2 regions of the Nocardioides pacificus genome follow, and region 2 is predicted to be linked to the other one. Evidence: riboswitches for the same ligand, from Rfam matches in the RefSeq annotation. Region 2 holds a riboswitch; the other holds the start of a gene.

Region 1 (4,404 bases), 220 kb from region 2:
GCTGACCCTGGACCCGCACGTGCCGCTGACTCTGTGACGGCCCCGGCCCTCTTGTGAACGGCGGCACACTGGGTCCTTTACCGTAGGGAGACCCGCTCGGTCAGGCGGGGATGGCCATCGCAACGAGGGGAATCGATGCACGCCACCGCCCGGGAAGCCGCACGCCAGCAGGCCTCCACCGACTGGGAGTACGTCGAGGACGTGCTCGCACTGGCCCGCAAGCACCTGCAGGCCGATCTGGTCTGGATGTCCTCCCTCGACGAGACCCATCACGAGATCCGGGTCTCCAGCGGACACGACATGGACGTCGCGGTCGCCAAGGCCGCGCCCTTCGAGGGGTCCTACTGCACGCGCGTCCTGTCCGGCCAGCTTCCGCCGGTCATCCCGGACGCCCGCCACCACCCCGTGGCCCGCGAGCTTCCCATCACGACGTCGCTCGGGATCGGCTCCTACATCGGGATCCCCTGGCACGACGCCGACGGGAGAGTCGGCGGGATGGTCTGCTCACTGAGTCGCGACCCCAAGCCGGGGATGGGCGGCGAGGAGCAGCGCTTCCTGAGCGTGATCGCCGAGCTGATCAGCAACCACGTGCGCCGGCTGCGCACCGACGACTGGCATGCCGCCCAACAGGACTCCGAGCGGGTCCGCCGGGTGCTCGAGACCCGCGACGTGCGGATGGCCCTGCAGCCGGTCATCCGGCTCCGCGACGGCGTGGTCGTCGGCTACGAGTCCCTGGCGCGGTTCTCTCCCGAGGTCTTCCCCAGCCCCGTCCATGCGTTCGCGGCCGCCACGCGCGCCGACCTGGGCGTCGAGCTCGAGCTGCTGGCGGCGCAGAAGGCACTTCAGCTGCGCGACCAGCTGCCCCCCGACGTCTGGCTGAGCGTGAACCTGTCGGCAGACGCGTTGGTGGACGACGCCGTCCAGGCGACCCTGCTGGCCCACGAGCACCCGGGGCTCGGCGTGGAGCTCACCGAGCATGTCCAGGTCAGCGACTATGCCGAGCTGACGGCCCGCACCGACCAGCTCCGCGCCGCCGGCATCTCGATCGTGGTCGACGACGCCGGCGCCGGGTTCGCCAGCTTCAGCCACATCCTGCGCGTCTCCCCCGACGTCATCAAGCTCGACCTCGACCTGACGCGCGACGTGGACAGCGACAAGGTGCGCCGCGCCCTCACTCGGGCCCTCGTCGACTTCGCCCGCGACACCGAGGCGCCCCTGGTCGCCGAGGGCATCGAGACGCAGGCCGAGCTCGAGACGCTGCGTGAGCTCGGCGTCGACTACGGACAGGGCTACCTGCTCGGCCGGCCCGCCTTCCCCCCGCTGCCGTAGCGCTCCGTGTGCACCGCCTGCTCGAGTGGTCGCTTCGCCCGCCACCCGTGCCGCTCGAGGTCGGGCACCTCCTGCAGCGCCGAGACCCTGCCCACGCACAGCCACGCGATCGGGCGCACCTCGTGGGGGATGTCGAGCAGCTCCTGGAGGAACTCCTCCCGGTAGAACGACACCCATCCCACTCCCAGCCCCTCGGCCGTGGCCGCGAGCCAGAGGTTCTGGATCGCCAGGCAGGTCGAGTAGAGGCCGGCGTCCGCGATGGCGTGCCGTCCGAGTACGGCGGGGCCGCCGCGCGCCGCGTCGTACGTCACGACGACGCCGAGGCCCGACTCCATGACGCCCTCGACCTTGATCCGGTCGAACGTGTCACGCCGCTCGCCCTCCAGAGTGCTCGCGAACACCTCGCGCTCACGCTGCACGTGCTCACGGAAGCGGGCCCGGGTCGCCTTCGAGCGAACGAGCACGAAGTCCCACGGCTGGGTGTGCCCGACGCTCGGCGCGGCATGCGCGGCGCCCAGCACCCGAGTGAGGACGTCGTCGGGCACCGACTCTCCCGTGAACTCGGCGCGCACGTCGCGGCGCCGGAAGATGGTCTCGTAGAGGTCGCGTGACAGGTGGCTCGGCAGGTTGTTCGGCAGGTTGTTCGACATGGGGGCAGGCTCCCGCAGCTCGGATCGATGCGAGGCCGGTCTTCGGACTTCCCGTCGTCATCGTGCGATCGCCTTCCCGGGCCGACGAGGTCCAGTGGCTGCGCCTGGGCGCGTGATCGACGACTCGAGGTCACCGCAGCGGGCCCTGTGCCGGAGTCACACCGGCTTCCCGATTCTCCCCTGGTGGGGCACCTCGCAGGTTGTTGCCGGCGCCGAACCTACCGCCCTCGCCGTCGGCCGAGGTCTTAGGGCCCTGCCCAACCTCGGCGCGGCGCTGATTGACTGTTCGGTCGTGGACATGCGCCGCGGGTGGTGTTTCGTGACGGTGGCGTTCGGCTGGACCTGGACGCTCGGCTTCTCGGCCGCCGCCCTGGGCGGGGGCGCCGGCCGCGCCCTCGTACAGGTCGCCCTGCTCGGCCCGGTCGTGGGCGTGTTCGTCATCCTGTGGGCCGATCCCGCGCTGGCCCGCGCACGCGACCTCCTCCGTCGCCGAGCGGGAGCGGGGCCCGGCGTGCTGCGCAGCGGGCTCGTGCTGGCCGCCCTGTGGTCGACCTGGGAGGTGCCGCTCTACTTCGTGGACGGCAGCCCGCTGCACGGTCTGGACCCGGGCTCGGCCGCCTTCTGGGGCTCCCTGGCGGCCCGCCCTCCGCTCGCCCTCCTGGCCGTCTGGGTGACGCGGCCCCGTCGCAGGACAGTCGTGGCACCTCATCGGGCCGGCTCGTGCTGACTGGGTGTGTCCGTACTGCGAGGACCTGCGGGGCGCGGTGAACGCGATCGCGAGCCGCGAAGGTCGACGACGGACGACGACGAAAGCAGATCAGCGCGCCGGCTCGGACGTGCCTCGCGCCTCGTCGCGGCCGGCGACCACCAGGTATCCGTCGCTCTCGGGGTCGAAGGTGGTGGACTGCACCGTGAGCCCCACGCTCCGCAACTGCGCCACGAGGTCCTCGTACCGGTAGGGCCAGATGGACAGCCGCTCCGAGCAGGCTCGCACTGCCCCATCCGGCTCGATCTGGGCAACCACGATCTCGAGGAAGTGCTCCTGCTCCCAGTGCTGCTCGATCTGCCAGTGGTAGCTGACCACCGCATCGCGGTCGTTGCGGCGGATGAGCCGATCGCGGACGTCTATCCGTGAGCCGGCCGAGCGCACGCGCTCCCAGTTGCGCGACGTGAGCACGAGGCGTCCGCTCGGCTTCAGCAGCCGCGACATCGCTTCCAGTGCGGTCAGGCGCCCGGCTGCGCCCTCGGCGTGCCCGAGCGAGTTGCCGACGCAGAACACCAGATCGAACGTGGAGTCCTCCAGGTGGTAGGACAGCTCGTCCCAGCTCACGCGGAGGGCCCGCAGCGAGACACCCTGCTCACGGGCGACCTTCTCGGTCCGGCGAACCATCCCATCGCTGGCGTCGGTGGCGACCACGTCAAGGCCGAGACCCGCGAGACCGACGGCGAGCTGGCCGGTCCCGCACGCGCAGTCAAGGATGCGTGCGTGGGGCGGCAGAGAGCCCACGACGTCGCTGCCATAGACCGCGGCGGCCGTGGCGGGGGTCAACTTGTCGTCCCCGATCAGCCACTCGTACACCTCGGAAAGCGCCCCATAACCAGCCACCGCAATCACCTCCCTCACTCGACGACACGCGGGCCTGGCCGCGCCGGCGATTCGCACCTTGCGCCTCGCTCTGTGCCGGGCCGCGTCAACGAAGCACTGAGCAGGACCCAACCACCTCCGTCCGCTGAGGTTCCACCGGATTTCCAGTGGGGAACCGCCGGCAAGAGTCTTTGCCCGAGGAATCGCGTCGGGAATGACGCGTCCACGCCCTTTGGTTTCTACACTGATTGAGTGAGCAACCAAGCCCCCCAGATCGAGCAGCTGCGAGCCGAGCTCTCCACCCTGGAGGCCCTCGACATCGCCCTGCGCGACGCTCAAGGCGTGATGGACCTCCTCTTCGGAGCTCGCGACGGTGATGCCGCCCGGGAGGCGCTGCTCGCCCACTACGACTTCAGCGACACGCAGGCCGACGCCGTGATGAGCATGCAGTGGAGTCGCGTGACCGAGCGCGACCGCCAGCGGATCCGGCAACAGCGCCGCGTCGCCGGCCGCCGTCTCCAGGACCTGCTCGTCACCTAGAGCCGGCCCCGCACCCACTCCACTGCCTGCGACACGCCCTCGACCAGCTCCACGCCCTGCGGCACCGCCGGTCGCCGTACGACGACCACGGCCGCGCAGCAGCGACCCGCGGCGTCGAGCTTGGCGGAGGTGTAGGCCCCGCCCGAGTCCTTGGTGACCACCACCGCGACGTCGTGGCTCCTCATCAGCTCCAGCTCGCCGGCGAGCTCGTAGGGGCCACGGTCGAGGACCGAGGTCCAGTTGGCGGGCACGGGCCTTGCGTCGATGTCCTCCAGCGGGTCCACGACCCGGGCGAGGACC
Region 2 (4,404 bases):
GCGCGCAGGTGACCGGCCAGGGTGCGGGCCAGCCCGAGCCGCAGCGGACCCTGCTCACAGTCGATCACCACGCTGGGCACCCCGAGGGCGGCCACCTGGGCGGCGGCGACCTGCGAGCGCAGCACCGGGTCGGGACCGGCGGTGGCCCGGCCGTCGGTGACGACCAGCAGCAACGGCCGCTCCCGCCCGCCGCGCAATCGCTCGCGACGCAGCACCTGGGCAGCCTCGAAGAGTCCCTCGGCGAGCGGTGTCCGACCACCCGACGGCAGGTCGTCGAGCAGCGCGGCAGCGACGTCGACGGAACCGGTCGGCGGCAGCAACAGGCTCGCCCCGGAGGCGCGGAAGCCGACCATCGCGACGCGGTCCCGGCGCCGGTAGGCGTCGGTGAGCAGCGACAGCACGGCGGTCTTGACCTGCACCATCCGGCGACGTGCCGCCATCGACCCGGAGGCGTCGACGCAGAACAGCAGCAGGTTGGCCTCCTTGCCCTCGCGGACGGCGGTGCGCAGGTCTGTCGGGGCCAGCAGGATCCGGCCCCCTTGCGCGCCGCTCCCCTGGCGCGCCGAGCGCTCGGCGGCCGCCCGCAGGGTCTCCACCAGGTGCAGCGAGCCGCGCGCGGTGCCGCTGCCGACCCGGCGACCGCTGGTGCCGATGGCGCGACTGCGCCGTCCCGGCGCGCCCTGGCCGACGCCGTCGACGGTGAGCAGCCGCGGACGGTACGCCGTCTCCGCGCTGGCCGCCGTCGTCGGGCCGTCCCCGCCCGGCGCGGACGGTGTCTCCGGCATGGGGTCCGGGTCGGCAGCAGGGTCGGCCGGGTCGGCGGGCGCCGTGGAATCGGGCCGGGACTCGCCGGGATCCGTGGAGCCGGACGCCTCGGAGGACGGGTCGCCGGAGTCCGGCGCTGGAGAGTCGGTGGCGCCAGCGTCAGCACCGTCAGCGTCTGAGTCGTCGCTGGCGGGTCCGGATCCCGGGTCGGGCGTCGGGCTCGGCTCCGGCGGGTCCGGCAGCTCGTCGTCGCCGAGCACCCGGTCGAGCAGGTCCTCGTCGAGACCCGGGGCGTCGAACGGGTTGCGCCGGCGCCGGTGCGGCAGGGCCAGCAGCGCGGCGGCCCGGATGTCGGCGAGCGTGACGCGGTCGCGCTGGGCCCAGGCGGCGTGGGCGAGCGCCGTACGCGCGGTGACGATGTCCGCGCGGAGACCGTCGACCTCGAACGCCGCACACACCTCGGCGACCTTGAGCAGCGCCGCGTCGGTGAGCTCGACCTGCTCGAGGCGGTCCCGGGCGGCGGCGATCCGTGCCCGCAGGGACTCCTGACGCTCGGCATAGTCGACGGCGAACGCCTCGGGGTCCAGGTCGAAGGCCAGGCGGCGACGGACGACCTCGACGCGCAGCCGCGGATCCCGAGGGGCAGCCACCTCGACGGTGAGGCCGAAGCGATCGAGCAGCTGAGGGCGCAGCTCGCCCTCCTCGGGGTTCATCGTCCCGATCAGCACGAACCGGGCGCCGTGCTGCAGCGAGACCCCGTCGCGCTCGATCGAGACCGTGCCGGTGGCGGCGGCGTCGAGCAGGAGGTCGACGAGGTGGTCGTGGAGCAGGTTGACCTCGTCGACATAGAGCACGCCGCGGTGGGCGCGGGCCAGGAGCCCGGGCTCGAACTCGATGGCCCCGGAGGTCAGCGCCTTCTCCAGGTGCAGCGAGCCGACCAGCCGGTCCTCGGTGGTGGCGACCGGCAGCTCGACGAGGCGCACCGGGCGGGTGATCCGGGCGTCCGGCGCGAAGGGGCCGTCCGGGGACAGCGCCCGCGGCTCCGCCGGGTCGACGGAGAACCGGTCCCCGTCGTACACCTCGATCCACGGCAGCACCTCGGCCAGCCCGCGGACGGTGGTCGACTTGGCGGTGCCCTTGTCACCGCGGACCAGCACCCCGCCGATCTGCGGGCTGATCGCCGTCAGGACAAGGGCGAGGCCCATGTCGTCGAGGGTGTTCTGGGGGTGGTCGGCGCAGCCGACGACGGCAGAAAAAGGGTACTTCGTTGGCACGTGAGGCTCCCGCTCGCTTGGCCATGGATGTGGCGACGCGAGGCCGGTCTTCGGACTAGACCGAATCACTCCTGACGGAGTGCTCGGTTCACCGCAGCGGGCCTGTGCCGGAATCTCACCGGCTTCCCAGATTCTCCCCGTTGACCTTCCCCACCGCAGGGCGATGGATGGGCCGCAGAGGCACCTCACGTGTTGGCGTCACGATAACCTCCCGTTCCGTGCCCACCCCCACAGACCCCCGCGACGCCTTCCGGCTGACCGTCGTCGGCGTCGGCGCCGACGGCCGCCTTGCCGAAGAGGCCGCGGCTCTGGTCCGCGACGCCGAGGTGCTGCTCGGCGGACGCCGGCACCTGGCCGATGTCCCCGCCGTGCCAGGCCAAGAGCGCCTGGTGTGGCCCTCCCCGCTGACCGACGCGCTGCCCGCTCTGCTGGACCAGGTGGCCGGCCGACGGGTGGTGGCGCTCGCCTCGGGCGACCCGATGCTGTCGGGGATCGGCAGCACCCTGGTCCGACTGCTCGGCGCATCGGCGGTGCGCGTGCTCCCCGCGGTGTCGTCGATCGCGCTGGCCCGGGCCCGGATGGGCTGGTCGGCGGAGGAGGCCGCAGCGATCACCCTGGTCGGGCGCCACGAGGCGCGGCTGCTGCGCGAGCTCGCCCCGGGGCGCCGGCTGCTGCTCCTCACCTCCGGTCCTGCGGCCCCCGCGAGCGTCGCGCATCTCCTGGTCGAGGCTGGTTGCCCGGAGGCCGTCGTCACCCTCCTCGGCGACCTCGGCAGCGCCCGGGAGAGCCGGACCTCCCGGCCTGCATTGGAGTGGGCGACCGCGGCCGACGACGACGTGCCCGCTCTGCACGTGCTCGCCGTCCAGCTGCCCACGCCCCTGGCGACCTGGCACTCGTCGTGGGTCGCCGGGCTGCCCGACGACGCCTTCGAGCACGACGGCCAGCTCACCAAGCGTGACCTGCGCGCATCCGCGCTGTCCCGGCTGCGACCCGCCCCCGGCCAGCACCTGTGGGACGTCGGCGCAGGCGCGGGCTCCGTCGGCATCGAGTGGATGCGGGCGCACCCGACCTGTCGCAGCACCGCGGTCGAGGCCGACCCGGACCGCGCCGACCGGATCGGCAGGAACGCCGCCCGGTTGGGCGTCCCGGACCTCACCGTCGTCCGCGGCCGGGCGCCGGACGCGCTCGACGGGCTGGCGGCCCCCGACGCCGTGTTCATCGGCGGCGGTGCCATCCGCCCCGGCGTGCTGGACGCCTGCCTCGCGGCGCTGCCGATCGGCGGGCGACTGGTGGTGCACGGGGTCACCCTGGAGACCGAGCACCTGCTCGCGGACGCCTACCGTGCCCACGGCGGCGAGCTCACCCGGATCGCCGTGGAGACCAGCGCACCCGTGGGCACCTTCACCGGCTGGACGCCGGCGCGCACCGTGACGCAGTGGAGCCTGACCCGCTGAGGGGTCGTCTCAGGTACGCCGCTCCCGGGCCGCGCTGTAGAGGAACGACTCGCCACCGCCCGCGTCGTCGGCCAGCGCCCGGCCGACCATGATCACGGCCGCCTGACGCAGCCCCTCCTGCTCGACCAGGGCGGCGATGGTCCCGACGGTGCCGCGCAGGAACAGCTCCGACGGTTGGCTGGCCCGGTGGACGACGACCACCGGACAGTCCGCTCCGAGCACCGGCTCGAGCTCGCCCATCAGCTCCCGGGTGCGGGCGATGGCGAGGTGCAGCACCAGGGTCGCTCCGGTGGCGGCGAAGGCCACCAGGTCCTCCCCCGCTCCCATCGGCGTCGACCGGGCCCGGGTCCGGGTGAGGACGATCGATTGAGCGACGTGCGGCACGGTGAGCTCGCGCCCCACCAGCGCGGCGGCCGCGGCGTACGCCGGGACACCGGGGGTCACCTGCCAGGCGACCCCCGCAGCGTCGAGACGCCGGGTCTGCTCGTGCAGCGCCGAATAGACCGACGGGTCCCCCGAGGTCAGCCGGACCACCTGCCTGCCCGCCCGGGCCCCCTCGACGAGGTGGCGGGTGATGGCGTCGAGGTCGAGATCCTGGGTGTCCACGAGCTCGGCCCGCGGACCGCAGTGGGCCAGCACTCCCGCGTCCAGATAGGTGCCCGGGAAGAGCACCAGGTCGGCCGCGGCGAGCAGGCTGGCCGCCCGGAGGGTGAGCAGGTCGGCCGCGCCAGGTCCCGCTCCGACGAAGTGCACGCTCATCGCACGAACCTCGGCGTCCACACGCCGGCCGCCGACGCCCGGGTCCCGGAGGCGCCGACGATCAGCAGGCACTTCATGTCGATGCTCGCCGGGTCGAGGTCGCCGAGCGTCGTGACGGTGAGCGACTCCTCGGCCCGGCCCACGTCGCGCCC

What was found. A riboswitch is a leader RNA that binds a small molecule or an ion and turns the genes downstream of it on or off. The one in region 2 is predicted to bind cobalamin.
Region 1: another riboswitch for cobalamin. It lies ahead of bluB (5,6-dimethylbenzimidazole synthase); the one in region 2 lies ahead of ACYU7L_RS16780 (VWA domain-containing protein).

Annotation. Positions count from the first base shown of each region.
Region 1 covers NZ_BAAHCI010000014.1:292,942-297,345, forward strand. The annotation lists gene ACYU7L_RS17805 (TetR/AcrR family transcriptional regulator) at 1-37, shown strand, start outside; gene ACYU7L_RS17810 (sensor domain-containing phosphodiesterase) at 136-1,329, shown strand; gene bluB (5,6-dimethylbenzimidazole synthase) at 1,290-1,979, opposite strand; cobalamin riboswitch at 1,996-2,185, opposite strand; gene ACYU7L_RS17820 (hypothetical protein) at 2,272-2,706, shown strand; gene ACYU7L_RS17825 (class I SAM-dependent methyltransferase) at 2,797-3,585, opposite strand; gene ACYU7L_RS17830 (hypothetical protein) at 3,817-4,104, shown strand; gene ACYU7L_RS17835 (cobalt-precorrin-6A reductase) at 4,101-4,404, opposite strand, start outside.
Region 2 covers NZ_BAAHCI010000014.1:71,572-75,975, forward strand. The annotation lists gene ACYU7L_RS16780 (VWA domain-containing protein) at 1-2,039, opposite strand, end outside; cobalamin riboswitch at 2,064-2,203, opposite strand; gene cbiE (precorrin-6y C5,15-methyltransferase (decarboxylating) subunit CbiE) at 2,258-3,493, shown strand; gene ACYU7L_RS16790 (cobalt-precorrin-4/precorrin-4 C(11)-methyltransferase) at 3,503-4,252, opposite strand; gene ACYU7L_RS16795 (precorrin-2 C(20)-methyltransferase) at 4,249-4,404, opposite strand, start outside.